2 regions of the Dyella sp. 01N448 genome follow, and region 1 is predicted to be linked to the other one. Evidence: predicted binding sites of a transcription regulator. Region 1 holds the regulator's gene; the other holds the start of a gene.
The links. Region 1 encodes FliA, which starts transcription of late flagellar genes. Its sites were predicted from a motif close to TAAAGTTTNNCNNNCNNNGGCCGATAA; they were not measured.
Positions count from the first base shown of each region.

Region 2: the regulator FliA is predicted to act here: its motif matches at 12,709-12,735, upstream of AC1DKY_RS05000 (methyl-accepting chemotaxis protein).

Region 1 covers NZ_JBFTQX010000011.1:45,467-60,292, forward strand. The annotation lists gene AC1DKY_RS16840 (AI-2E family transporter) at 1-1,715, opposite strand, end outside; gene AC1DKY_RS16845 (chemotaxis protein CheW) at 1,802-2,263, opposite strand; gene motD (flagellar motor protein MotD) at 2,316-3,467, opposite strand; gene AC1DKY_RS16855 (flagellar motor protein) at 3,483-4,223, opposite strand; gene AC1DKY_RS16860 (chemotaxis protein CheA) at 4,225-6,180, opposite strand; gene AC1DKY_RS16865 (protein phosphatase CheZ) at 6,184-6,825, opposite strand; gene cheY (chemotaxis response regulator CheY) at 6,822-7,229, opposite strand; gene AC1DKY_RS16875 (RNA polymerase sigma factor FliA) at 7,358-8,131, opposite strand; gene AC1DKY_RS16880 (nucleotide-binding protein) at 8,133-9,074, opposite strand; gene flhF (flagellar biosynthesis GTPase FlhF) at 9,071-10,495, opposite strand; gene flhA (flagellar biosynthesis protein FlhA) at 10,639-12,729, opposite strand; gene flhB (flagellar biosynthesis protein FlhB) at 12,740-13,876, opposite strand; gene fliR (flagellar biosynthetic protein FliR) at 13,887-14,657, opposite strand; gene fliQ (flagellar biosynthesis protein FliQ) at 14,654-14,826, opposite strand, start outside.
Region 2 covers NZ_JBFTQX010000003.1:205,028-219,853, reverse strand. The annotation lists gene AC1DKY_RS05050 (response regulator transcription factor) at 1-500, opposite strand, end outside; gene AC1DKY_RS05045 (sensor histidine kinase) at 497-1,678, opposite strand; gene AC1DKY_RS05040 (sensor histidine kinase) at 1,675-2,826, opposite strand; gene AC1DKY_RS05035 (ABC transporter permease) at 2,932-3,717, opposite strand; gene AC1DKY_RS05030 (ABC transporter ATP-binding protein) at 3,717-4,631, opposite strand; gene AC1DKY_RS05025 (aminotransferase class III-fold pyridoxal phosphate-dependent enzyme) at 4,919-6,424, shown strand; gene AC1DKY_RS05020 (lamin tail domain-containing protein) at 6,599-9,421, shown strand; gene AC1DKY_RS05015 (PsiF family protein) at 9,640-9,984, shown strand; gene AC1DKY_RS05010 (ATP-binding cassette domain-containing protein) at 10,248-11,846, shown strand; gene upp (uracil phosphoribosyltransferase) at 11,878-12,519, shown strand; gene AC1DKY_RS05000 (methyl-accepting chemotaxis protein) at 12,767-14,404, shown strand; gene AC1DKY_RS04995 (EAL domain-containing protein) at 14,418-14,826, shown strand, end outside.

The DNA of each region.
Region 1 (14,826 bases):
CGCTCCTTGGTCGGGTGGGTGCTGACGATGTAGACCATCGACACGGCATTGGGGGTGGCTTCCGGATGCGGCTCGGCGTCGAAGGCCGCGAAATCCTCGACGGAAAGATGGCGCGCATCGATATTCAGGTCGCGCAGGATGCGGGTGAGCAGTTCAGTGGCAAAGTCGCTGGCCACCGAACCCAGGCCCAGGCAAAGCACCACCGAGCGCGGCGCTACGGCGAGCGGCCCCTGCCAGCGGCCGAACGCATCTTCGCGATGCTGGCGCAGGCTGCGGCCGATGCTCACGCTCTCGAGCACCGAGCTGCGGCGGCGCCAGCGCGCCCATTTGCTTTCATGGCTGTCGAGCGTCTCCACCACGGTCACGATGGCGCGCTTGACCGCGGTCTGCTGTTCGGTGCTGATCGCGCCAGCCGCAAGGTCGATGCGCGCCAGCTGCAACGCGGGCAGCAGCACCGCGTCGCAATATGCGGCGAAGCTTTTGCGTTTCAGGAATTCGCGCGCCTCGCTCAAGATCTCGCTCGCATCGCCCGACAAGGCGCGCTGATACACGCGTTGCGGCATGGTCAGCGCCGGCGTGTCCCCGAGCAGGATATTGAGCAGGTTCAACGCCTGCACGTGACGGCCCGCCACCACCAGGCAAAGCGTCAGCGGCGTGGACATCAGCAGGCCCACCGGACCCCACAACCAGCTCCAGAAAATCGCGGCCACTACGACGGCGAGTGGCGACAGGCCCGTGGTGTGCCCGTACAGAAACGGCTCGATCAGCTGCGACACGATGATCTCGACCACCAGGTACAACATCACTGTCATCAGCAGCAGCGACCAGCCCGGCGCCACGGCGGCCGCGAACAAGCTCACCACGGCAGCCACCAGCCACACACCGATGTAAGGCACGAAGCGCATCACCGCCGTGAGCAGGCCCCACAGCAGGGCGCTGGGCACGCCGATGACGGCCAGGCCCAGCCAGATCGCCACGCCTACGCCAAAGTTGACCGAGAAAGTGGAGATGAAAAAGCGCGAGAGCCGCTCGCCTGCATCGTTGATCGCGGCCGTGGTGGCGCGCAGGTCCGCACCGCCGGCGAGACGGATGAAGCGGTCGCGCAGGGCTTCGTGTTCCAGCAGCACAAAAATCAGGACCACCAGCACGATGCCCGCCGTTTCCACCGGGACCCACGCGGTGGACAGCACCCGGGTGATCACCGACACCGGCGCACTAGGCAGCTTGGTCGCGGTTGATGCCGGCTTGGGCACGGCAGGCGCGTTGGTCAGATAAGGGGGCGCGGCCGCACCCGTGACAGGTGCCGACCCTTGGCCGGATTCGTCGATCACCTTGCCCAGTTCGCCACTGAGGAGATCCAGGCGTCCCACCGTTTGTTCGCGCAGCGACTGCACCTTGGTGTGAATGGTCGCCTCGTATTGCGGCAGGCTGCGCGCCACATGCACCACCTGCGTGCCCATCATCGCCGTCGTGCCGGTGACGATGACCACCAGCGCCAGCACCGCAATCATCACCGACATGCCGTGGCCCAGGCCGATGCGGCGATACAAGCGCACCCATGGCGCCATCAGCAGGCTGAGAAAGAGCGCCAGGATGATCGGCACCAGCACCTCACGCCCGAAGTACAGCAACGCCAGCACCGATGCCGCGGCGATGATGACCACGGCGCGCTGGCTCGCCGTCACGGCGGGCAAAGTGGGGTCTTGCGACGACATGGGCATCTCCTCTACACCGCGGCGTGTCCGGGACGACGACGTCGTCCCGGATAGCGCAAGGATAGCCTTGCCCGATGTCGGTTGGGTCAGGCCGCTTCTTGTTCCAGCGGCAAGCGGCACAGGCGGCGCACATCCAGCAAGGCTACGAAGCCGCCCTGTGATGGCAATACGCCGTGCACGGGATCGTCTTCACGCGCCATGGCGCCCGGCAGCGGCGGTGCGATATCGGCGGCTGCGGCGTCCAGCAGGTCGCCAACCGCGTCCACGCGAATGCCGACCAGATGCGGACCGTGCGAGAGCATCACCTGACGCACCTGGAATGGGTCGACACGCATTTCGTCGGGCAGCCCCAGGCGCCGGCGTCCATCGAGCACGGGCACAATGCGGCCGCGCAGGTGACGGATGCCCAGCACGTCGTGCGCCGAACCCGGCACCGGGGTCAGCTCGCCATCGCGCAACACTTCGCTCACCTGCGTCAGCGGCGCGGCATACAACTGCCCGCCGATGCGGAAGGACAGCCAGTGCTGGGCGTTCTGTACATGTTTCATGGCGATGGCTCCCCGACGGTGGAATGGGTGTTGGGTACTACCGGCTTGCAAATCACGGGCCATGCTCCGGCGCGGCCACGTGGGCCGATCCCACGGTGATCGCGCCCGCCGCGACGTTGGGCAGACTGGCGCGTGGCGTCACTTCCGGACCGGAGTCGACGTCCTCCGGCACGCTGCGCTGGGGCTTGGCGAGGATTACCTGGTTCACCGGAACTTCGTCGATCAACCGTGGCGCCACCACTTCCACCGTGGGCACGGCTGTGGCGGGCTTGGTGTTGGCGACCACGGCGGCGCTGGCCGGGGACGCGACAGAGGCTGCGGGAGCCGGGGCGCCCTGCCTGTCGGCGGTGAGCTGGCCTGCGCCTGGTGCATTGTTTTCCAATCGCTTGGGCTCGCCTTCTTCGCTGAGCACCACGATCAGCACGCGGCGATTGCGATTGCGACCGTCTTCCGTCGCGTTGTCGGCATTGGGGTGGTATTCGCCCCAGCCCATGATGCCCAGGCGGGTCGGATCCACGCCCTGCTCCGTGAACAGGCGCGCCACGCTCGCCGCGCGGGCGGCGGACAGCTCCCAGTTGGACGGATACATCGCGGTGTTGATCGGCCTGTCGTCGGTATAGCCCTCGATGCGCACCGTATTGGGGAATGGCTTGAGGATCGAGGCCATGCTGTTGAGCACTTCGTTGGCTTCCGGCGACAGTTTCGCCACGCCGCTGGGGAACAGGATGTCGGTACGCAGCTCCACTTCCAGCCACGAGGTGGTCTTGCGCACGATCACCATCTGCTTGTCGATCAAGGGCTGCAGCGCGCGCACCACCTGGTCGCGGATCACTTCGAGATTGCGCTTCTCCTCCACCGGCGAGGCGGCACGGGTATCCACGGCGCGCACCATCTGCGGACGTCCCGGAATGGGCACGCTTACCGGGATGGTCGCCGCGCCCGGCTGGCTCCCCGGCGAGGCAATCGCCGGATCGACATTGTGCGGCTGCGCACGCGTCTGCGGCATCGGCGCGATCACGTGGCTGGAGCCATTGAACGCCTCGATGATGGAGTTGGACATCACGCGGTACTTGCCTTCGTTCACCACCGAGACCGCGTACATCACCACGAAGAAGGCGAGCAGCAGCGTCATCAGGTCGGCGTAGGGAATGGCCCAGGCCTCGTGATTGACGTGGTCTTCGTGGTGTTTCTTCTTCCTGGCCACAACGCTGCGCCTCCGTTACGCCAGGTAACCCTGGAGCTTCGCTTCGATCTGGCGAGGGTTGGCGCCCTCGGCGATGGAGACGAGGCCTTCGATGAGGATTTCGCGCATCTGCGTCTGCTTGTGGATCAGCGCCTTCAGGCGCGCCGACATCGGCAGCATCCACAAGTTGGCCAGCGCCACGCCGTAGATCGTCGCCACGAACGCGGCGGCAATGCCGTGGCCCAGCTTGCTCGGATCGGCCAGATTCTGCATCACCGCCATCAGGCCCATCACCGCGCCGATGATGCCCATGGTCGGCGAGAAGATGCCTGCCTGCTCGAACACTTTCGCGCCGGCCAGATCATGGTGTTCGCGCGCGCCCACTTCGACTTCGAGCACGCCGCGGATGGCCTCGGGCTCGCTGCCGTCGACCAGCAGCTGCAGGCCTTTGCGCACGAAGGTGTCGTTTTCCGCGTCGATCTGCGGCTCCAGGCCCAGCAGGCCCTGGCGACGCGAAATTTCGCTCCAGCCCACGATGCGGCTGATCAGATCCGATGGCTGGTGCTGCGGCGGCTTGTACACCAGCGGGAACATCGACATCGCGTGCTTGAGCACCTTGCCGGAGTTCTGCACGAGCAGTGCCGCGATGGTGCCCATGAACACGATCACGAACGCCGCCGGATTCCACAGCGCTTCCACGCTGGAACCCTTGAGGATGGTGCCGACGATCACGACCACGAAGGCCAGGATCGTCCCGATGAGACTTACCAGATCCATGTCAGGTATTCACTCGGAGGGATGGGAGGAGTTGACCGTCGCTGCCGGACAAGCCGGCAAGATCCATCACCAGCGCAAGACGGCCGTCGCCGGTAACGGTGGCGCCCGCCACGGCGGGCACGCCTTCGAACAGGGGGCCGAGCGGTTTCACCATCACGTCTTCGCGGCCAAGCACTTCATGCACCAGGCAGCCCAGGCGCATATGGCCGATGTGCAGCACCACTACGTGGCGACCCGGCGCAGCGTCCACACCGATCCAGCCGCCAAGGTTGGCCAGCGCGAGCGCGCGGCCGCGATGCGAAGCCACCGCACGCCCGTCCAGTTGCTGTTGCTGCCCCGAGGCCAGTTCGAACACTTCATCGACATTGCTCAGCGGCAGCGCAAGCAGACGCGAGCCCACGCGCACCATCAGTACGCGCTGGATCGCCAGCGTCAGCGGCACGGCCAGCTCCAGCGTGCTGCCTTTGCCCAGCTGCGAGCGCACCGACAAGGTGCCGCCCAGCTCCACCACGCGCGTCTTCACCACGTCCATGCCCACGCCGCGACCGGAGATGTCGGAGACGGTGGCGGCCGTGCTGAAGCCAGGGCGGAAAATAATTTCGTAGCATTCGTTCTCGGTGAGGCGCGAAGCCTGCGCCTCATCCATCACCCCCTTCTCCACCGCCTTGCGGCGCAGGATCTCGGGATTCATGCCGCGCCCGTCGTCGGACACGGTGATCACGATGCGCTCACCGCGCTGGCTCGCGCCCAGCGTGACCTTGCCCTTGCGCGGCTTGCCGGCGCGTTCGCGTTCGTCCGGCATTTCCACGCCGTGATCGAGCGCGTTGCGGATCAGGTGCACCATCGGATCGGCGAGCGCTTCGACCAGGCTGCGATCGAGATCGGTGCCCTCGCCTTCCTGGATCAGTTCCACTTCCTTGCCGAGCTGGCGCGAAAGATCGCGCACGATGCGCGGAAAGCGCTGGAACAAGCGGCCCACCGGCTGCATGCGCATGCCGAGCACGGCGTTCTGCAAGGCATCGGCCACGCGATCGAGTTCGGTGGCGGCCAGCTCGAGCGTTTCATCGCCGGTCTTGGCCGCCAGGCTCAGCAGTCGGTTGCGCACCAGCACCAGCTCACCGGCGCGGTGCACCAGGGCGTCGAGGCGGGCGGTGTCCACGCGCACGGTGTTTTCGGGCGCCGGCGCCGCCTGCTTAGCCGGTGCGGCGGCGGGAGCAGGTGCGGGGGCAGGAGCGGATGCCGGCGCGCTCGCGCCCGGTAGTCCGCCCTTGCCGTGAAGATTGTCGAGCAGCGATTCGAACTCGTCGTCCGAGATCGTGCCTGCGGTTGACGATGCGACGGCCGCGTTCGTCGTCGCGCCAGGCTGGCCGCCCTTGCCATGCAGGTTGTCCAGCAAGGCTTCGAATTCGTCGTCGGAAATGCTGCCCGATTCGGCCACCGCCGCGGGCGCACCCGGTGCGCCGCTGTTCCCGTAGAGGCTGTCGAGCAGGGCCTCGAATTCGGAATCGTCGATCGTGCCGTCGCTCGGCGGCGGCGCTACCGGCGCGGCCACCGGCTTGGGCGCCGGTGCAGCGGCCTTGCCCGGCGTCAGGCGTTGCAGCAGGCCAGCGGGCGGCATCGCCATCGCCGTGCCGCCGGCCAGCGCCGCCATCATGTCGTTGAGCAGATCCAACGCTTCCAGCAGCGCATCCATGCGGCTGGCATCGAGCAGCAACTGCCCGTTGCGCGCCACGTTGAGCAGATCCTCGGCGTGATGGCACAGCTGCACCATCGGCTCGATCGCAAGAAAGCCCGCGCCGCCCTTCACCGTGTGGAACGCGCGGAACACCGCGTTCAACAGTTCGGCGTCGCGCGGCGAGGCCTCCAGCCCGATCAGCTGATCGCCCAGGCGCTGCACCAGTTCCCCGGCTTCCACCAGGAAATCGTCGCGCAACTCGTTGTCGAACGAGGGATCCATCGATCAGAAACCGAATTCGCTCAACAGACGATCCGCCTCATCCTGGCTGGTGACTTTGACCGGGCCGGCGGCGGCTTCGCCCGACGCCAGCGCGCCGGTGAGGCTCACCAGTTCCAGCAGCGAGTTCTCCACGCTGCCGATGAAATTCACCACCTTCTTGATGCGCTGACCCGAAAGGTCCTGCCACGACTGCGCGACCACGAAATCGGCGAGGCCATCGCGGCAAGCATGGGCGAACGCCTGCGACTGCGTCGCCAGCACATGCGCAACTTCGCCTTCAGTGGTGCCATCGATCACGGCACCGGCGTTCTCGGCCAGCGCGTCGGCCTGCGGACGCATGCGCTCGACGAAATCGAGCGAGCGATGCGCGGCCTGCGAGCTCATTTCCAGCACGTCTTCCAGGTGCTTGCGTGCATCGGCGACGCTGCCCGGCACGCCTTCCTGGGCGAGGTCGCCGCCGAGGCGGCGCACCGCATCGTGCAGATCGCGCGCAAGCAGGCCGAGTGCGCGGAACACGCGCTGTTCGCGCTCGCGCACCAGCGCGTCGAGGGCCTTTTCAAAGGCAGCACCATCAGCGCTGTTGAGCAGGTCATGCAGTTCAGGCGGCATCGCTTCGCCGGCCATCAGGGAAACTTGTGCGTTCATGCGGTGGCTCCGCTGGCGGCCAGACGTTCGAAGATCTTGCTCAGCTTTTCCTGCAGGGTCGCGGCGGTGAACGGCTTGACGATGTAGCCGTTCACGCCGGCCTGGGCGGCGGCAATGATCTGGTCGCGGTTGTTCTCGGCGGTCACCATGAGTACCGGCATGCCCTTCAGCGAGGGCTCGGCGCGGATCGCGCGCAACAGGTCGATGCCCGTCATGTTGGGCATGTTCCAGTCGGTCACGACCATGTCGAAGGCGTTGTTGCGCAACATGGTCAGGGCGTTCTCGCCATCGTCGGCCTCCTGGATCAGGCCGTTGCTGAAACCCAGCTCGACCAGCAGGTTGCGAACGATGCGCCGCATGGTGGAGAAGTCGTCCACCACGAGGATCTTCATATTCTTGTCCAAACGCTTTCTCCGCTGCGCGTAGATATGACTTGTGTTGAACAGGGACGAGGGACGAATTGCGCGGACGCAACGACCGAACGTCGGTTCGACCCTGATCGGCGCAGCGACCGTCCGGGCTCGCGCCCTTGTTACTCGCCCCTCGCCCCTTTACGTTTTCCAGCCTTCCTCTCCTGCCCCTCATGCCAACCGCTCATCCGCGCTCGCAAGCGCACGATGGCCTGGCCGTGGATCTGGCACACGCGCGATTCAGTCACGCCGAGCACCGCACCAATCTCCTTGAGGTTCAGTTCTTCCTCGTAGTACAGGGACATCACCAGCTGCTCGCGTTCGGGCAGGCCGCCGATGGCTTCCACCAGGGCCTCGCGCATGCCTTCGTGCTCGACACTGTCCGCCGGGCTCAGGCTGTCGCCGTCGGCCACGTCGAACGCTGCGCCACCATCCGCATCGTCCGGTGCGGAAAGGCTGAGCAGGCGTGCACTCGCCGCGTCGGCCAGCACCTGGTGATATTCCTCGGCGCCCATGCCCAGTCGCCGCATCACTTCGGCGTCATCGGCATCAGAACCGGTTTCGATTTCAATCTGACGAACAACCTCCGCCATTTCGCGCACTTTTCGATGCACCGACCGTGGGGTCCAGTCGGTGCGCCGCAATTCGTCGAGCATCGCGCCACGGATGCGGATACCCGCAAACGTCTCGAAGCTCGCATTCTTGCCGGTGGTGAAATTGCGCGCGGCCTCCAGCAAACCGATCATGCCGGCCTGAATCAGGTCGCTCACGTCCACGCTGGGCGGCAATCGACCCATCAGGTGATAGGCGATCCTTCGCACCAAGGGAGCGTGCTGGCGAACCAGTTCGTCGGCACTCTGCCGCGTCAGCTGCAGATATTCGGAAGCCACACTCATGTCACCACCCCGTTGCTACTGCGGCCTGCCTGCTGAAAAAGGCGATGCGATCCAGGCCCAGTCGCTCGGGTTCACCCCATGTATCGACCGCACCCGCCAATTGCTTGAATGCCAATCCCGACCGGCTCGACGGCCACAGGTCCACCACCGCGCTCTGGCGACGGATGGCCTGCTTGAGTCGTTCGTCATGCGGGACATGGCCCATGAATTCCAGCGCCACATCGAGGAAGCGATCGCAAACTCGTGCGAGTTTCTGATGCAGCTGCCTGGCTTCGCCCAGGTTGCGCACCATGTTCGCCACCATGCGGAAGCGGCGCACGCCAAAATCGCGGCTGAGTACCTTGAGCAAGGCATACGCATCGGTGAGCGAAGCTGGTTCGTCGCACACCACCACCACCACGTCATCGGCAGCGGCGGCGAACATCGCCACGTTGTCGGAAAGTCCTGCGGCGGTATCCACCACCAGGTAGTCCGGCGGTGTCACCAGATCGTCAAACGCGCGGATCACCGCCGCGTGCTCGCCCGCCCCCAGCTGCGCCAGTCGACGCGTGCCCGAACCGGCCGGTACCACCTTGAGGCCGTGCGGCGCGGTCATCAGCAGATCCTCGATCGAGCAGACGCCGTCGAGCAGGTGGCCGATATGACGCGTGGGCGTGAGGCCGAGCAGCACGTCGATATTGGCCAGGCTCATGTCCGCATCGAGCAGGATCACCTGGTGACCCTGCACGGCGAGCGCCATGCCCAGGTTCACCGATACCGTGGTCTTGCCCACGCCGCCCTTGCCGCCGGCCACCGCGATGGCGCGGCAACGCTTGCGCGGCGCAGAGCCGCTCAATCCATACGCCTGGTCCTGGACCGGCGCCTGTCGGCTATGTCGTTCGGTCAGCGCACGCAGCATGCTTTCCAACCCCATCGCCTGGTTCATTGCAAAGACACCGCTCATGCACTTGCCACCGCTAGTCCGAAGCGATCCGCCATCACCACGTCATCGGCCGGCGCCGTGCCCTTGAGCACTTGCGCGGCACGGCACACCAGCACCCGCGCATCGGCTGTGGCGATGTCTTCGGGCACGCGCTGTCCATCGGTGACGTAGTCGAGCGCGAGTCGGTGACGGATCAGCACCGACAGCGCGCCGCCGAGGCTGGGAGCCTCGTCGAGTTTGGTGAGAATGCAGGCGTGCGGCTTGACCGGCAGGTAGGCGCGCACCGCTTCGTCCAGCGACGAGGCATGTGCATTCGCCGCCATCACCAGGCAGGCGCGCAGATCGCCGCCGTTGCCCAGCACTTCCAGCTGTTCGGCCAGGCGCGGATCGCCGCCGGCCAGGCCGGCGGTATCCACCAGCACGGTGTGGTGGCCGCGCAGCAATTCCAGTACATGGCGCAGGCTGTCGGCGTCGTAGGCGGGATACACGCGCACGCCGAGCAGGCGGCCGTAATGTTCCAGCTGCGCCGCGGCGCCAATGCGGTAGTGATCGGTGCTGACCAGCGCGACCTGCGATGCGCCGTTGCGCATCACCGCACGCGCGGCGAGTTTCGCGATGGTGGTGGTCTTGCCCACGCCGGTGGGACCGACCAGCGCAGTCACGCCACGACGCTCCGAATGGTCGCGCGGGCTGATCGACAGGCTGCGGCTGAGCACGCCCAGCGGCAGATAGCGCGCCTGCTCGGCGTTGATCTCGACCGGCAACTCGCCGACCAGCTGACGGGCCACATCCGGTTCGATGCCGAGCCGCGTCATTTCGCGCAGCACGCGGGCGCGCATCGGCTGACGGCGTTCCAGGTCGTTCCAGATCAGGCTGGACAGCTGCGTTTCCAGCAGGTCGCGCAGGCTGCCCAGTTCGGCGCGTACGCGTGCGGTGTCCTGCATGGCGCGTTCGAGCAAGGGGTGAATCGAGGCGGTGACCTCGCCAGCCACATTGGCCTGCGCAGATTCCACCGATGCGGATTTTTCTTCCAGCGCCTTGGCCTGCGATGCGGCCGGCTTGCGGGCCCCCAGCGTTTCGATCGTCGGCTCCATGCGCGGCGCGGCGGTGGCGCGACGCGAGAGCGACACGGTCACGCCATCGTCCTCGTGACGGTTCGCCGTCGGCAGCGGCGGCGGCATGACGTCGGCACGGCGTGCAACGGAGGCTTCCACATCGCGGTGCGACGCGGCGGCAGCCGGTGCGCGGTTTTCCACTTCCAGCGGCGCACCGTGGCGCGCGGCTTCGCGCACCAGGGCTTCGTCGAAATCCACGGCAGCGATGATCTCGATGCCGTCGTCCATCCGGCGCGTGGACAGGATCACCGCATCCGGTCCCTGGTCTTCGCGCACTTCACGCATGGCCTGGCGCATATCCGGGGCCACGAAACGCTTGATCTTCATGCCTTGCTGCTCCGCGAAACAGGGACGAGGGACGAGCGGCGAACCTGCGCGGCCGTGCCTCGTGGCACGTACTGCCCATTCGCCAACGACTCGATGTTTGCGCCCTCGCTACTCATCCCTATTCCCTCTCTCGTCTGCTTGATTCAGCGACCCAATGCCTGCACCAAACGCACTCGGCGGTTGTCCGGCACCTCGTTGTAAGCCAGTACGTGCAGGTTCTGTGCCACATGGCGAGTGAAGCGTGCGAGCCACGGACGCAGCTGCGGCGCGACCAGCAAAACGGCCGGTTCGCCGCTCATTTCCTGCTTGCGCGCAGCGTCGGCAACGCCTTGTTGCAGGCGGTCGGCGAGGCCTGGCTCCACCGCGGCGCCCGCTACGCCGCCATTTGCGAGCGATCCCAGCAGGATCTGCTCCAGCTCCGGCGCCAGCGTGATGACCGGGATCTCGGTACCGAGCCCGGAGATCTCCTGGACGATCTGGCGACCGAGCGCCACGCGTACGGCAGCGCTGAGGGCGCCGGGATCCTGACTCTGGTTGGCGTGCTCCGCCAAGGATTCGACGATGGAACGCATATTGCGGATCGGCACCCGCTCGGCCAGCAGGTTTTGCATGACCTTGACCACCACGCCCAGCGACAGGCGCTTGGGCACCAGGTCTTCCACCAGCTTGGGCGTGGTCTGCGCGAGGCGATCGAGCAGCTGCTGCACGTCCTGATGGCCGAGCAGTTCGTGCGCGTGGCTCTGCAGGATGTGCGACAGATGCGTGGCGACCACGGTGGCCGGATCGACCACGGTGTAGCCCAGACTCTGCGCCGTTTCGCGCTGGCCCGGTTCGATCCACAGCGCTTCCAGGCCAAACGCCGGATCGCGCGTGGCGATGCCTTGCAGCCCCTCCTGCACGCGACCGGGGTTGATCGCGAGCAGCCGATCGTTGTGCACCTCGGACTCGCCCATGGGCACGCCCATCAGGCTGATGCGATAGGTGTTGGGACCAAGATCGAGGTTGTCGCGGATATGCACCGGCGGCACCAGGAAGCCCAGCTCCTGCGAGAGCTTGCGGCGCACCGACTTGATGCGGCCCATCAGCTCGCCGCCCTGGTGCGTGTCCACCAGCGGAATCAGCCGATAACCTACTTCCAGGCCCAGCGGATCGACGCTGGCGACATCTTCCCAACCCAGTTCGAGACGTTCCGTCGGCGCGGCCGGCGGCGGCACCTCGGCGGCAGCTTTCGCCACGCGCTCAACCGCTTCGCGATCGCGCTTGATCATCAGCCACGCCGCACCGCCACACGTGCCGCCCAGCAGCAGGAAGGCGATATTGGGCATGCCCGGGATCAGTCCCATCACGCCCAGCACCACGCCCGCCACGGCGAGCGCACGCGGCTGGCCGAACAGTTGGCCGACGAGCTGCTTGCCCATGTCGGTGGACTTGGACACGCGCGTCACGATCACCGCGGTGGCGATGGACAGCATCAGCGACGGTACCTGCGCCACCAGGCCGTCGCCGATGGTGAGCAGCGTATAAGTCTTGGCGGCTTCACCGGCGGAAAGCCCGTGCTGGAAGATGCCGACGAAGAAGCCGCCGACGATGTTGATGATCAGAATCAAAATGCCGGCGGTGGCGTCGCCGCGCACGAACTTGGAGGCGCCGTCCATCGAGCCGTAGAAGTCCGCTTCCTCGCGCACTTCCTGGCGACGGTCGCGCGCCTGTTCCTGGTTGAGCAGGCCGGCATTGAGATCGGCGTCGATCGCCATCTGCTTGCCGGGCATCGCATCGAGGGTGAAGCGCGCGGTCACTTCGGACACGCGGGTGGCACCCTTGGTCACCACCACGAAGTTGATGATGGTGAGGATGGCGAACACCACCAGGCCCACCGCGAAATTGCCGCCGATGACGAACTCGCCGAAAGCTTCGATCACCTTGCCCGCGGCGCCAGGGCCGTCGTGGCCATTGAGCAGCACCACGCGCGTGGAGGCGATGTTGAGCGCGAGGCGCAGCAAGGTCGCCATCAGCACCACGGTGGGAAACGCGGCGAATTCCAGCGGGCGCATCACGTAGATCACCGCCAGCAGGATCACCAGCGACAACGCGATGTTGAAGCTGAAGAGCATGTCCAGCAGGAACGGCGGCAGCGGCAGCATCAGCATCGCCAGCGCGGCGAGCATGATCACCGGCGCACCGAGGCCGCGGCGTCCGAGCATCTTGAGATTGCCTAGGGCAGTCGTGTTTGCCATCACTGTTCCGTCAGAACTTGTAGGGACCCATCAGGTCCGGATCAACATCGGGTTGCGGCGCCGACGGCGGCGCATCACCGCGCGACACCGCCTGCTTGAGCTGGAAGACATAGGCGAGCACCTGCGCCACGGCGACGTACAGCGCCGAGGGAATCTCGCGATCGATCTGGGTCGTGGCATACAGCGCGCGGGCCAGCGGCGGCGCTTCCACGGTGGGGATGCGATGGCTGGAAGCGACCAGGCGGATCTGCAGCGCCAGTTCGTCCATGCCCTTGGCGATCACGCGTGGCGCGCCCATGCGGCCTTCGTCGTAGCGCAGGGCCACGGCAAAGTGCGAAGGGTTGGTGACCAGCACGTCTGCCTTGGGCAGCTCCTGCATCATGCGCTTGCGCGCCATCTGGAACTGCAGTTGGCGGATGCGGCCCTTGAGCTCGGGGTTGCCGTCGCTTTCCTTCGATTCGTCCTTCAGTTCCTGGCGCGTCATGCGCAGGCGCTTGTTGTGGTCGAACTTCTGGTACAGCGCGTCCGCGCCACCAATCAATGCGAGGATGGAGCCGAACAACAGCGCGCCATGCCCCAGCAGACTCATGGCCTTGAAGGTGCCGGCGCGCACTTCACCGACGCCGGTCGCCATCAGGTCGTCCTGCCAGTTTTTCAGCACCATCACCAGGATGCCGCCGATCAGCAGCAGCTTGAGCAGCGACTTGGCCAGCTCCACCAGGCCGCGCATGGCGAAGATGCGGCCGAGACCCTTGATCGGATCAAGCCGCTCGAACTTGGGCTCAAGCGCTTCGGCACTGAAATTGAGTCCGCCCAGCAACAGCGGCGCCGCGAGCGCGGCCAGCATGGTGGCCAGCGCCACCGGGGCAAACAGCGACATCGCCTCGTGCATCGCCATCGAGAGCGCGCGTCCGGGCAGTTGCTCGGAAAACAGCGCAGCGCGATCGTAGGTCAGCCCCAGTCCATAGATGCGCCTGACGTGTTCCATGGCCGCTGCGCCGCCATTCATCAGCGCGGACACGCCGGCAAGCACCACCACGGCACCTGACAAATCGCGCGATCGGGGGACATCGCCCTTTTCGCGCGATTCGCGCAGGCGCTTTTCGGATGGTTGTTCAGTGCGTTCCTGATCGTCGTTCTCTGCCATGGCGTATCCCTCAACCGCCCGCCAGCTCGTGCATCAACGTCCATGCGGTGTTCTGCAGGGACTGGAAGGCACCCGGCAAGGTGTGCAGCGACAGCCATAGCGCGACGAAACCCAGGGTCACCGTGATCGGGAAACCTACCGCGAACAGATTCATGGACGGCGCCGCGCGACTGATCGCGGCAAAACCGATATTGACCATCAACAACGAAGTCATCGCCGGCAGCGCCACGCGCACGGCGCCACCAAACAAATGGGTGGCGAATGCGACCACGGCATACAAGCCCTTGGGATCGATCACTGCCTGCCCCGGCGGCAAACTGTGAAAACTGTCGGCCAGCAGCGAAATCAAACGCAGATGCCCGTTCATGGCGAGGAACAGCAGCATCACCATCAACAGATAAAACTGGCTGAGCACCGGCGAACTGCCACCGCCACGCGGGTCCACGGTTTCGGCAAAGCCCAGGCTCATGCTCTGTCCGACCAACTGGCCGCCGAGCGACACCGCTTCGAAAGCCAGTTTCAACACGAAGCCGATCGATGCGCCCATCAACAACTGCGCCACCATGGTGGTGATGCCGTCGGCCGTCATCGGATCGATCGTGGTCGGCGCGAGCGGCGCCAGCACCACGGTCAGCATCAACATGATGGCAAGGCGAAAGCGCTGCGGCAGCACCGAGTCGCCGAACACCGGCGCGACCAGGCACAGCCCACCCACGCGCGCCATCGCCCACAACAGCGAGCCAATCAGCCCCTGCAACTGGGCGAGCTGCACCGTGGTCACTTCACTGCCCCGGGCAGACTCTCGATCAACTGGCGCGTGAACTGCACCAGCGTGCGCAGCATCCAGGGGCCGGCGATCAGCGCGACCGCGGCCATGGCGACGACCTTGGGGATGAAGCTCAAGGTCATTTCGTTGATCTGCGTGGCGGCTTGCACCACACCGATGATCA
Region 2 (14,826 bases), on a different contig from region 1:
GACAGGTTGAGCTGGGTGGCGATGTCGTTGGCCGACTGTCCCTCGCCCGCCAGGCGCAGCACCTGCCGCTCGCGATCGTTCAGCGGGTCGGCCTCGGACCAGGCCTCCAGCGCCAGCTGCGGATCGATGGCGCGTCCGCCGCGATGGACCATGCGCAGCGCCTCGGCCAGGTTCTCCGCCGGCGCATCCTTCAACAAATAACCGGACACGCCGGCATCCAGGGCGCGGCGAAGAAAACCCGGCCGCGCAAACGTGGTCACGATGATGACCTTGATCGGCATGTCATGGCGCTGGATGCGCTGCGCGAGCTCCAGCCCGGTCAGGCCAGGCATTTCGATATCAGTGACCAGCACGTCGGGCTTGATGCGCTGCAATTCGCGCCACGCCGCCTCACCATCCGCCGCCGAACCAAGCACCTCGATATCACTTTCGAGATTGAGCAGCGCGGACAACGCGCCACGCACCATGGCCTGATCTTCGGCCAGCAATACACGAATCATGCAGCACTCCTGTTGTTCAACTCCATGTCGGACGCCTCGGACGCGGCGACCGACATCTGCTCTTTGCCCAAGGGCACCTGCACGGTCAGCACCGTGCCATGCCGCGGCGGCGAATCGATCTGCAGGCTGCCGCCCAGCGCACGCACGCGTTCACGCATGCCGCTCACGCCATTGCCATGCACGCTCAGGCCGCCGCAACCGTCATCCGTAACCCGCATGTGGAAGCTGTGCCTGTCGATGGTGAAGTCGACGCGCGCGGTGTTCGCCTTGGCGTGGCGATAGATATTCGTCACCGCTTCACGCAACACCAGGGCCAGCGGCGCTTCGACCTGGGCGGGCAGCTGGACCTCGCAGGAAAAAGCGCCATGAAAACCGACGCCGGAGGCTTCCAGCATGAGCCGGGCCGACACCAGTTCCGCGGCCAGATCACCGCGCCGCATGCCGGTCACCGCCGTGCGCACTTCGGCCAGTGCATGGCGCGCGACGCGTTCGACTTCCTCCATTTCACGCTGGGCGCGCTCCGCATCGACCAGCGCAAGTTTGCGCGCGAGTTCGGACTTCAGCGCCACCAGCGACAAGGTGTGACCGAGCAAGTCGTGCAGGTCGCGGCCAATGCGTTCGCGTTCGGCCAGGGTGGCGAGGCGGCGTACTTCTTCCTGCGACAGACGCAGCGCCACGTCCTTGCGCTGGTTGTTCATGCGCAGGAAATGCCCAAAGCCCGAGGTCAACGACACGAAGACGATCAACAGCATGACCCAGGGCGAGACATGCAGCTCATAGGCGACGATAGCCGTAGGCATGGCCAGGATAGCCAAGGCCGTCAGCCAGCGACGCACCGACGACAGGTAGGCAAAGCACATGGCCGAGGAGACTACGTAACCGATCGCCACGCCGTTGTAAGGCCACACCATCAAACCGAGCACAGCGATGCCCGCGGCATACCAGGCCAGTTTTCGATAGGGCGCCGTGTATACCTTGAAGTGCAAATACAGATACAGCGGCACTGAGATCAGCGTGGGCACCAGCCAGCGCGTCCATACGGCCCGGGGATCGGTGATCGGCCCGATCAGCAGCGCAGCGACCCACACCAGATTCGCCATGGCCTCCCAGCGCAGGTAACTGGAGGAGCCGAGCCTGCCCAGCAGGGAGTCGGGATGCGGTTTCAGCCAGCGGCTCATGTCGCCTGCCGCTCCTGCGGTGACCAACCTGTCGCGGGCGAATCGGGCGTCCCGTCGATCTGGCCAAGGTCGCGAAATACCGAGCGCGGACGCAGCGGCACGGTGATGATCAGGCGGGTGCCTTGTCCCACCGGCGAGAGCACCTCCAGGGTGCCGCCCAGTGCTTTGACCCGTTCGCACATGCCCTTGAGGCCATTGCCGTGTACATCGATGCCGCCGCGTCCATCGTCCTGGATGCACAGCTTCAGAGTCTGATTGGCAACGTCGGTGAGCACCCGCGCACGACTTGCTCGCGCGTGCCGCGCGATGTTGGTGACGGCTTCGCGCAGGACGAGTGCCAGTCCTCGCTCGACCTCGACCGGCAAGGAAGGCGGCAGCTCGCCGCATTCGAACGATACGGCCGACGATTCCAGCATCAGTCGCGCCGCGGCAAGCTCGGCGGCCAAGTCGGTGGCGCGGATGCCTGAGACGGCCGTGCGAACCTCCGACAAAGCATGCCGTGCCACGCGTTCTGCCTCGGCCATTTCGCGCTTGGCCGCTTCGGTATCGCGATCGAACAGCTTGCGCGACAGCTCCAGCTTCAAGGTGATCAGCGACAGCGTGTGTCCCAGCAAGTCATGCAGGTCGCGACCGATACGCTCGCGCTCGGCCAGCGCCGCCAGCCGGCGTACTTCATCGTGCGACAACCGAAGCTCGGCCTCCTTTTCCTCACTGAGGCGCTCGGCGTGCACCACCAGGCCGACAATGATCGAGGTGACGGGTATCCAGATGATCGCCTGCCACGGATAGTGCAGCAGGCGCACCTCGACGATGAGCATCACGTTGAGGAGTGCCAGCAGCCCCATGTAGAGGCTCAGCTTCATGCGGCAGCTGCGCAGCATGATGGTGCCGTACACGAAATAGGTGAGCCCGCTGGGGTACCAGCGCAGCAGCAGCATCGACAAGGCGACCAGCGCCAAGGCGTAGTAACGCGACTGGCGACGGGACGCGATGCAAGCCTGTGCATACAGAACCAGGAACAGCGGATAACTGAAGAGAGTGATCCAGGCCCACTGCCAGGTGTAGTGATCGAACGCGGGTATCACGAACACCCACACCGACCACAGCAGATGCACCGCATCCACCCACGGCGACTTGCCTTTGTGCATGCTGATCGCCGCCAGAGAATCCGGCGCCGGCGTAAACCAAGCTCGTAGCCACTGACGCACCGTGTCCCGCTCCCCGTGATCCGTCCGCCCTTCGTGCATGCTACTTCAACCCACCCGATGCAGGCGCCGGGCCGCCAGCAGGAAGAAACCCACGCCATAGGCCATGAGCACAAGCAGGTGCGGCCATGCGTTGGAGTGACCCAGCCCGAGCGAACCCAGCGCCAGTTGCTGCAGGTGGGCGCTGGGCCAGACCGGTGCCATGCGCTGCAGCGCCTGCGGGAGTGCGGAAAGCGGAATCCATAGCCCCGACAGGAACGACATGGGCAAATAGATGAGGTTGATGACGCCCGGCGCACCCTGACCTTTCACCAGCGTACCCACCAGCATGCCCAGTGCGCAGAACGGCAGCACGCCCAACATGCCGGTGACGATGAACACCAGCGCCTGCAGCACGCCCAACTGCACGTGCGCCAGACCGATGCCCAGCGCCAGCAGCAACAGCATCACCATGGCGGCGGCCAGCATCGCCATCACCATCTTGCCCAGCAGATACGCACCGGGCGGCATCGGCATCGCCCGCTTGAGCGTCAGCAGGCCGTTTTCACGCTCCATCGCCAAAGAGACGCCAAAGCCGAACAGACCCGGGCTCATCACGCCGAACACGCCATAGCTCGCCAGCAGATAGCGCGCCGTGTTCGCATCGGCGTTGTGATTCATCACGATGCCGAACAACAGGTAGAACATGGTGGGAAACAAGGTCACCGGCAGCAGGAAGCCGGGCGAGCGGAAGTAGCGCAGGCATTCGCTGCGCGCCTCCATGGCGTAGGCCGCGAGCAGGCGGCGAGACGTCATGCCTTCATATGGCAGGCTGTGGATGGCGGTCACGGACATTACGCAGCCTCCTTTTCAGCGACGCTCTCGCGGGTCAACTCGGTGAACGCCTCGGCGAGGCCGGCGCGACGCACTTCCAGCTCCGACAACAAGGGATCGGCATCGAGCAAGCGGCGCAGCACGCGTTCGGGCGCATCGCTGTGCAAAAGCAGGTGCGTCCCGTCGCGTTCGGCATGCGATACGTGCGGCCATTGCGCGAGCGCGCTCGCATCGAGATCGCTGATGCAGCGGATGCGCGTCACCGCTACATGCGCACGCAGCTCATCCACGCTGCCCTGGCTCAATACGCGGCCCTTGCCAAGCACTACTACGCGTTGCGCCAGCGCTTCGGCTTCTTCCAGGTAATGTGTGGTGAGCACGACGGAACAACCTTCGGCGATGAGTCGTCCAATCGCCGCCCATAGTTTTTGCCGTGCGTCGATATCCATGCCGACCGTGGGCTCATCCAGAAACAGCAACTCCGGCCTTCCGCACAACGCCAGCGCAAACTGCACGCGGCGCTGCTGGCCACCGGACAGCGCTGCATAGCGACGGGAGAGCAGATCGGTCACACCGGCCATCTCCGCGCTTTCCGCCAGTGAACGCGGCGCGGGGTAATAGCTCATGGTGAGGCGTAACAGTTCCGATACAGTCAGCGTCGATGGCAGAAAGGCCGACTGCAGCATCACGCCGATGCGACGGCGCGCGTCGATCGCCTGCGGATCCTGGCCAAACAATTCCACCTTGCCCGCGTCGGCGCGCAACAAGCCCAGCAGCAGGCTGATCGCCGTGCTTTTGCCAGCGCCGTTGGGGCCGAGCAAGGCGAGTAGTTCGCCGCGGTGCAGCATGAGGTCCAGACCATCCAGCGCCGTTAAAGCGCCGTAACGTTTGACTGCGCCAGACAGGCTGGCCACCACTGCGGCAGATGGGTTCATGGCTCCTCCTTGTTGCCTGCCATGCTAGGCAGTGCAAGGGTTTGCCGGCAGTTGACCCCGTCAGCTACCACACATGACAAGCGTCACCCGGGGTACCGGCGGCGACACCGCCGCGCTATGCTCAGGCAGTCGTTGCATTGCCACATCCGTGACGGATCGCAGTGCGGCATGGCTCTCACGGGCCAAGAGAAACGCTGAACGGTTTCGCGTTTCCGCAACGCATTCGTAGACATATCGATGCGCATGCCATCGGGACGGCAGGCAAGTCGACTTTGAAGGAGTTACCCATGGGTGTGATTGATCAGCTGCGCGAAATGCGCGAATTCGGCGGCGCACCGCAGACCAGTGGCCTCGATGAAGCCACCATCGAACGCTACGCGGGCAGTCATCCTGACCTGGTGCAGGCGATCAGCGATGCAGTGACGCGTCATCGTGAACTGCGCGCTGAACTCGGCGACTTCCTCAAGCTCGACGAAGCCGAACAGATGGCGCAGGTGCAGTCCGAATTCGTCAACTTCTATCCGGACGATGCCATCAACCCGTACCTGCCCGCTGCTGCGCGCGGCCCGTGGGTAGTGAGTTTCAAGGGCGCCGTGATCCACGACAACGGCGGCTACGGCATGCTTGGCTTTGGCCACAACAACGCCGCCATCGACGCCGCGCTGGCACGTCCGCAGGTGATGGCCAATGTGATGACGCCGAGCATCTCGCAGATGCGTTTTGCCAAGGCGATGGATCGCGAACTGGGCCGCCACCGCGACGGCAATCCGTATACGCGTTACCTCGCGCTCAATTCCGGTTCGGAGTCGGTGGGCCTGGCCTGTCGCATTGCCGACGTCAATGCCAAGCTGCTGACCGATCCGGGCGCACGCTATGCCGGTCGCACCATCAAGCGCCTGGTGGTCAAGGGCGCCTTCCACGGTCGCACCGACAAGCCGGCGCTGTATTCCGATTCCACGCGCAAGACTTACCTGCAGCATCTGGCCAGCTATCGCCACGAAGACACGCTGCTCACCGTGCAGCCTTACGACATCGCCCAGCTCGAAGCCGTGTTTGCCGACGCGGACAAGAACGGCTGGTTTATCGAGGCGATGTTCCTGGAACCGGTGATGGGCGAAGGCGATCCGGGCCGCGCGGTGACGCCGGAGTTCTACCAGAAGGCGCGCGCGCTCACCGAAGCGCACGGTTCGCTGTTGCTGGTCGACTCCATCCAGGCGGGCCTGCGTGCGCACGGCGTGTTGTCGGTCACCGATTATCCGGGCTTCGAGAAACTCGCGCCGCCGGATATGGAAACCTTCTCCAAGGCGCTCAACGCCGGCCAGTATCCGCTGTCCGTGCTGGCTGTCACTGCGCGCACCGCCGAGCTGTACCGCAAGGGCATCTACGGCAACACCATGACGGCCAATCCGCGCGCGCTCGATGTGGCGCTCGCCACGCTCGACCTGCTCACCGACGAGGTGCGCAACAACATCCGCGAGCGCGGCAAGGAATTCGTCGACAAGCTCAATGCGCTCAAGAACGAACTGGGCGGCCTGATCACCAAGGTGCAGGGCACCGGCCTGTTGTTCTCCTGCGAGCTGGCACCGGAGTTCAAGTGCTACGGCGCCGATTCGATCGAGGAGTTCATGCGCGAGCGCGGCGTCGGCGTGATCCACGGCGGTACCAACTCGCTGCGCTTCACGCCGCACTTCCTGGTGACCAGCGACGAAGTGGACCTGGTCGTTTCGCATGTGCGTCAGGCCCTGCTGCAGGGGCCGCGCAAGCTCAAGACGGTGAAGGCCGAAGCGGCCTGAGGCAGCGACATGACCGGCGTCGTTCACGCAACGTCGACGATGCCGGTCACACAGCAGAACGCAAAGCGCTTCGCAAAATGAAGCGCCGCCGCAACTTCCTTCGCAAAACTGTCGCAATAGCTACTTAGCCTCTCCCTGATGGGGTCCGCCCCGGACCCAGGAAGGGAGTGGTTAATGAAACCAACGCACATTCGACGTGCCCTATTAGTCGCACTGTTGCTCGCCCTGTCGGCAACCGCTGCGCAAGCGGCAGATCTCAACATCAGTCAGTTTCGCGTCCGTGGCCCCGCCGGCGGCAACGACGAATTCGTCGAGCTGTTCAACAGCGGCAGCAAGGCGCTGGATCTGTCGGGCTACAAATTCAACGCCTCCAACGTCAGCGGCACCACCGGCACGCGCCTGACGCTGCCGAGCGGCACGTCCATCGCGCCGGGCTGCTATCTGTTGCTCACCAACAGCGCGAGCAGCGGTTATTCCGGCAGCGTGGCCGGCGATCTCAAGTACAGCACAGGCGTCACCGACGACGGCGGTCTGGCCATCCTCGATGGTTCGGGCCAGCTGGTTGATCAGGTCGGCCTCTCCACTGGTTCTGCGTACAAGGCCGGCACGCCACTGGCGTCGCTCGGCACCACGAATGCCGATAAGGGCTATGGCCGCAAGCCCACGGCCGCGGGCCTGCCGCAAAACACCGGCGACAACCAGGCGGATTTCAACGTGGTGTCTCCCACGGCGCCGCACAACAGCGCAAGCTCGTGCGTCGTGCTGGGCCAGGCGTTGTCCATCGCCGATGCAAGCGCCACGGTGCGCGGTGCGGCGGACGTCCAAATGCCTTTCACCGTCTCACTCACCCAGCCTGCGCCCACGGGTGGCGTCGCGGTGCACGTGGCGACGCTCGATGGCACGGCTACGGTGGCCAATCATGACTACGACGCGCTCGATACCAACGTCAGCATCGCCGAAGGGCAGATGCAGGCGAACTTCAACGTGGTGGTGCACGGCCGCACCACGCCGAGCGACGACAAGGCCTTCGAGGTCAAGCTGAGCCAGCCCAGCGGCAATCTTCCGCTGTCGCGCGATACGGCGATCGGCGCGATCCTCTACGACATCCCGGTTGCTGCCGAGATCTGGCAGATCCAGGGGCGCGATCAGATCTCGCCGCTGCTCGGCAAGCCGGTTAAGACCACGGGCAACATCGTCACCGCGGTGGGCCCGGCGGGCTTCACCATGCAGACGCCCGACGCACGCGCCGATGCCGATGCGCTCACGTCCAACGGCATCTATGTGTTCACCTCCAGCACGCCGACGGTGGCGGTGGGCGATGTGGTGAACGTGGACGCCAGGGTCGCCAACTACTATCAGTTGCCCGAACTCACCAGCCCCGTGGTGACGGTGAGCTCGCATGGCGCGCGCCTGCCGAAGGCGGTGGTGTTTGGCGATGCGATCCCGTCGTCCGATCCGACCAAGCTGTCGTGCGGCGCAACCAACTTCCAGTGCTTCGTGGGCATGCGCGTGGTGATCGAGAACGGCATGATCAACACGGGCAACAAGCGTTTCAGCGGCGAGCCGTATGCGGAAGTGAGCATCACCGCGAACGGCAAGCGCTCGTTGCGTCTCCCCGGCGTGCGCTATGGCGTGCCGGTGCCTGACGGTGTGCAGCTAGCCAACTGGAGCGGCAACCCGGAAGTATTCAAGATGAATACCGCGGACTTCGGCGCCGTGCCGCTCAACACGCCGTTCGTGGCGGGCACCACGTTCCGAGCCGAAGGCATCATCTCCTACGACTTCGGTGCCTACACCTTCATCCCGACCAAGATCAGCTTGAAGCACGTCGCGGAAATGCCGCGCTCCGTTTCACTGACCGCGCCGTACGCACTGCGCATCGGTGCGTTCAACACCGAGCGCTTCTGCGACACCAACTTCAACACCGTCTTTACCTGCAGCGGCGACAGCAAGGAGCCGACGGCCGATGAAGTGGCCTTGAAGACGCAGCGCCTGTCCGCCTATATCGGCAGCGTGCTGCAGTTGCCCGACGTGTTGTCAGTGGAGGAAGTGAAGAGCCTGCCGCTGCTACAAGGTTTGGCCACGCAGTTGGGTGACGACTATCGCGCCAAGTACCAGGCCTACCTGGTGCCCGGACACGATCCCAGCGGCATCAACGTGGGCTTCCTGGTGCGCAGCGACCGCGTCCGCGTGGTGTCCGTGCAGCAGCTGGCCGCCGACGAAACCTGGAACGACAACGGCCAGACCGCGTTCGTGCACGACCATCCGCCGCTGTTGCTCACCGCCGAAGCGCGCGGCGTTCGCTTCCAGGTGATCTCGGTGCACATGAAGGCTCGCACCAACGTCGACGACAACGACGACAGCGCCGTGCGCGACCGTCAGAAGCGCTTCCTGCAAGCCAGTTCGCTGGCACGCCAGGTGCAAAGCCTGCAGGGCACCAATCCGTGGCTGCCGTTGATGGTGGTGGGCGACTTCAACGCCTACCAGTTCAGCGATGGCTGGGTGGACGTGGTGGGACTGGCCTCGGGCAAGTACAAGGACAGCGAAAACCAGCTGAAGCTGGGCAAGAACATCGTGCGCCCTGCCCTGTGGAATGCGGTCGAATCGGTGCCGCAGAACGATCGCTACTCGTTCCTCTACACCGAGGCATTTGGCCCGATCCAGGGCTATACCACGGCAGGCTCCGGCAACTCGGGCCGCGAGGTGCCCACCGTGCAAGTGCTCGATCATGCGCTGATGAACGATGTCGCCCGACTGCGCTTCCTGAAGATGCAGTACGGCCGCGCCGATCTCGATGCGCCGGTGCAGACCGAGGCCGATGCGGCCAGCGCCACCGACGTGCGCAAGGCGATTGGCGTGTCCGATCACGATGGTTTCGTGGTCGATCTGTTCGTGCCGGGATTGTTCGGCGAACAAGGCCATGGTCATCACGATGACGACGACCACGGGCATGGCCATCACGACGACGATGACCAAGGGCACGACCACGGTCACTGATCGGTAGCTTCAAATCCCTGGGAGGCCACGCCCGGCGACGGGCGTGGCCTTTCCTTTGGCGCCCCGCCAGGCTAAGAAAAGTCCGATTCTCCTGTCCCCCTCCGGCTTGCTGAACGGGACGCCTCGGCGACCACGCGCGCCCTCCCACGCGACCTGTCGGCAGGCATAGACTTGCGACGCCGGCGTTCGCCGGTCATGTCATCCAGGAGGGTACCCGCATGTCTTCGCGTTTGAGTCTGATGGTTGCCAGCGTTGCGCTGGCCTTCGCTGCCTCCACCGCCTTCGCCGCGCCGCAGGCGGCAAGCAGCAGCGCGCCCGCCAAGAACTCGCAGCAGCAGCGCATGACCGACTGCAACAAGCAGGCCACGGGCAAGACCGGCGACGAGCGCAAGACCTTCATGAGCAGCTGCCTGAAGGGCGAAAGCGCCGCACCGGCCAAGATGACCCAGCAGGAAAAGATGAAGGCCTGCAATGCCGATCCGCATGCCAAGACGCTCAAGGGCGACGAGCGCAAGCAGTTCATGAGCGCCTGCCTGAGCGGTACGCCCAACGCGGGCCATTGATCGCATTTTTGAGCAAGCCACCAGGGCGCCGGTTTTATCGGCGCCCTTTTTATTGCCGCTTGAGGTTCTGCTGCTATCCTGCGCACTCTCAAGCCTTCCAGGGATTCACCGCCGACATGCGCCTCTAAGCCGCTCGCCTGCCAACCGATTGCTCCCACTTTGGGTGCGTTGCGTCTGGCCACGAGTGACAGGGCGGTCGACATCCCACAGCGCGCTTAAGCGCCAGACCCCTTGTCGTATGCCACTCCCCTATCGGAGGGTCTATGACAGCCATAGCCATGTTTATCCATCAGCTCGGCTTTGCTTTGCCGGGTCGCGATCCCGTTTTCGAAAAACTCGAGACGTCCTTTTCCGTTGGCCGCCATGCACTGGTCGGACGCAATGGCAGCGGCAAGTCTCTGCTCGGTCAGATCCTTGCTGGCCGGATCGAACCCACCCACGGCCAGGTCGCGCGCACCGTCGAGCTCGCCTATCTACCGCAACGCTGGCCAGCGTTCGGCGGCAGCATCGCTGCGGCATTGGGCGTGGAGCACAAACTCGATGCGCTGCGCCGGATCGAGGCAGGCAGCGTTGATCCTGCGGATTTCCAGGCGCTTGCCGACGACTGGACCGTGTACGAACGGGCTAGTCGATGGCTGGAACAGGCCGCGCTACCGAGCGATCTGGCACGGCCATGGGAGAGCCTCAGCGGCGGCGAACGCGTGCGCCTGCAGCTCACGCAGTTGTTCGAACACGACCAGCATTTCCTGATACTCGATGAGCCGGGCAATCACCTGGATCGTCGCGGCCGGCATTGGTTGCGCGAAAAGCTGACGGCACACGCGGGCGGCTATCTGCTGATCAGCCACGACCGCGCACTGCTGGCCGACGTGGAAAGCATCGACGAACTCTCACCGCAAGGCTTGCGTCGCTATGGCGGCGACTACGCCGCCTATGCCGCGCGACGCGATGCCGACCAACAGGCGGCCGGGCGGCAACTGGATCAGGCGCGACGCGAGCAGAAGATGCTCGAGCGCAAACAGCACGAAGAGCGGCAACGTCTCGCCAGGCAACAACAGAAAGCCCAGCGCGAACGTGCAAACGCGAACATGCCCACCATCCTGCTGGATCGACGCAAGCAGCGCTCGGAAGACACCGGTGCCCGCCTGCTCACCGCGCAGCGTTTGCAACAAGCCAGGCAACACGAACAACTCTCCGAGGCCCGTGCTCGCGTGGACGTGCATCGCGCCCAGCGTTTCGACCTGGGTGAGCATGCGGCGACGCGTGCATCGTTCCAATTGCACGACTTCATACCGCCCTACGGACATGACCAGCCGATCAATCTGCATCTCGCACCGGGCGAACGCCTTTACCTGCACGGCGACAACGGCAGCGGCAAATCCAGCCTGCTCGCCGCCATCGCCGGGCGTTTACCCCCACGCGGCGGACAACTCCGGCGTGGCGAACGCTTGCTGCTGATCGACCAGCACTACAGCTTGCTGGATGACCAACACAGCGCTCTGGAGAACCTGCGCGAGCTGTCGCCCGGCCATGCACCGACGCGCTATCGCGAATATCTCGCGGGCATCGGCCTGCGTGGCGAGCGTGCCGACGTGGCCGCCGGTGCGCTGAGCGGGGGCGAACGCGTGAAGCTCGCCCTGCTGGCACTCGACAGCGCGCGTGAACCCTATGACCTGTTGCTGCTCGACGAGCCGGACAGCCATCTGGATCTGGACAGCCGCCAGCTGCTCGAGCAGGCATTGGCGACCTATCGCGGCTCGCTGATCCTGGTCAGCCACGATGCGGAACTGGTCGCGAAGGCGGGTATCGATCGCGAGCTTCGGCTGGACAAACCGCTCGCCCTCATCACGCCGCGTGAGTGACAATTCACCGACTCTGCCGCCAGGTTTGCCCATGAAAATCGTCGAAGTCCATCACCCCCTGATCCAGCACAAGCTCGGCCTGATGCGCCGCGCCGGCATCAGCACCAAGGAATTTCGCGAGCTGGCCTCGGAAGTGGCTTCGCTGTTGACCTACGAAGCCACCAAGGATCTGGAAACCGTCGAGCAGCGCATCGAAGGCTGGGCCGGTCCGCTCACCGTGCACCAGATCAAGGGCAAGAAGGTCACCATCGTGCCGATCCTGCGCGCCGGCCTGGGCATGCTGCCCGGCGTGCTCGACATGATTCCCGCGGCCAAGGTGAGTGTGGTCGGCCTGCAGCGCAACGAGGAGACGCTCGAGCCCATCACCTATTACGAGAAGCTCACCGGCCGCATGGACGAGCGCATCGCGCTGATCGTCGATCCCATGCTGGCCACCGCCGGCACCCTGATTGCCACGGTGGACATGCTCAAGGCCGCCGGTTGCAAGCGCATCAAGGGACTGTTCCTGGTCGCCGCGCCCGAAGGCCTCAAGCGCATCGAAGCGGCGCATCCGGATGTGGAGATCTATACCGCGTCCATCGACGAGCGGCTCAACGAGCACGGCTACATCCTGCCCGGGCTCGGCGATGCGGGCGACAAGATCTTCGGCACCAAGCAATTGCCCGCCAGCTGAGCATCGGCATCTCACGTTCCGCCAAAACCCCGCCCTCATCGGCGGGGTTTTTCTTTGACTCAAGCATGAGAAGTGCAGCACATAAGTCACGGAGACGACATCTTCCCGTGCCATGATTTCCGCGTCGCCTCGACCCCGCGAGGCAGTCATAACAAGTTGAAGATAAAGCGCTTTTCCTGCATTTTTGGCTAAAGTTACCGCGCGGTGAGCCGACAGCTCTTGCAGTTCCCTCACCCCGGACTTCCCCATGTTCAAGTTCTCCAAGCCGACCACCGGATTGACGCTGCGCCAGCGTCTGCTGTTGCGCCTGCTGGCCATCGTGTCGCTGCTGGCGATCACCTGCGTGGCCGGCATGGTGCAGTTGCATCGCGCGGACACGCGCATCCAGGGTCTGGTCGACGGTTCGCTCAGCCCGGTCGCCGACGTGGGCCGCGTGCAGAACGACTACAACAGCACACTGCAGGTGCTGGTCCATGCCGTGATGTCCCAGTTGCCCTCGGCGGTGGAAGACGCACACACGCGCATCCACGCCGATCGCATCGATGCCGAGCGCCACTGGAAGACGCTGCTGGGCAGCGAACTGGCGCAGGAACAGGCGCAGGCGCTCAAGCTCACCACCGCCCATCGCGCCGAAGCCGACCGCATCATCGACGAGACCCTCGCCCTGCTCGATGCGGGTCAGTTCGATATCGGCGGCCTCAAGCTCACCACCGAAGTGCAGCCGGCCTATGAGCCCCTGCAGAGCGACTTCGCCAACCTGTTCCAGTCCGCGCTTGCCAAGGGCAACAAGCAGGTGGCCATGCAGCGCGCGGCGGATCGCGACGGCATGGTGCTTTTGCTGGTGCTGCTGGGCGTGGCGCTCGCCGTCACCATCCTGATGGATGGCGCGCTGATGCGCTCGCTCATGCAACGCCTCACGCGCGCCACGCAGGTGGCCGAACGCATCGCCGCCGGCACGCTGGGCGAGGCGATCGACGTCGGCTCCAACGACGAGCTGGGCAAACTGCTGGGCGCGCTCGCCTCCATGGATACCCAGCTCACCCAGGTGCTGACCGAAGTACGCGTCGGTGCCGAATCGGTGGGCGAACGCGCGCGTCGGCTTGCCTTGGACAACGAAGCGCTGAGCTCGCGCACGCAGGCGCAAGCGGCCAGCCTGGAGCAGACAAGCGCGTCGATGACCCATATGGCGGATACCGCCGCACTGGGTGCGGGCCACGCCGATGGCGCAGCGGCCGCGGCACGCGATGCCCTGGAGCACGCCGAGCATGGCCGCCAGGTGGCAGACGAAGCCATCGATTCGATGCTCGCCATCGAAAAGGCCAGCCGCGATATCGCGGAGATCGTCGACCTGGTCGACAGCATTGCGTTCCAGACCAACCTGCTCTCGCTCAACGCAGCCATCGAAGCGGCGCAGGCAGGCGAGCGTGGCCGCGGATTCGCCGTGGTGGCCACCGAAGTGCGCCAGCTCGCGCGCCGTTGCGTGGATGCCGGCAAGGACATCCGTCGCCTGGTGGAACGCAGCGGCGACGCCGTCGTCACCGCACGCGAACGCGTGACGCGCTCGGGCGAGGCGCTCGACGGCATCGTGCTCAGCATCGCCAATGTATCGACGCGCGTCTCGCAGATTTCCGGCGCCACGCTGTCCCAGGTCAGTGGCATCGGCCAGGTCAATCGCGCGGTGATGGCAATGGACGGCATGACCCAGGCCAACGCCGAGCTGGTCGAAGACATCAAGTACACCGGCCGCGCGCTGGCCACCGATGCCGACACGCTGATGCGGCAAGTCGCGTTTTTCCGCCTTCCCCAAACGGAAGGCCACCACGGGTCGCCGCATGAAGCGGGGCTCTCATCTGCCAAGGTGCATCCAACGCGGGCCGCGGCCTGACATCGAACAGGGCATGCCAGCCAGACCCCTCCCCCACTACACGCCACAAGCCGTGCTTGAGCGCGCGCTCGCCGCAGGAAGCCTGCAGCCGGTCTTTCAGCCGGTGGTGCGCGTGGACACGCTCGAAGTGGTGGCGCACGAGGGCCTGAGCCGCTGTGCCTTCATGCCGGGCGAACTGTCGATCCTCGATCTGCTGGATCTGGCCCGCATGGAGGGCCGACTGGCGGAGCTGGAATTGCATGCCGCACGCACGCTATGCAGTGCGTTCGAAGCGCAGGCGGCAGCGGGCCGCCTGCTGGTGAACCTGAGCGCGCACGCCATCCTGCACGACACCTTGCGCCCGGACGACGTGCTGCTGGCACTGTCGGCCTGCGGCCTCGACCCCGCCCGCGTCACCATCGAAGTGACCGAGCGCGATGTGG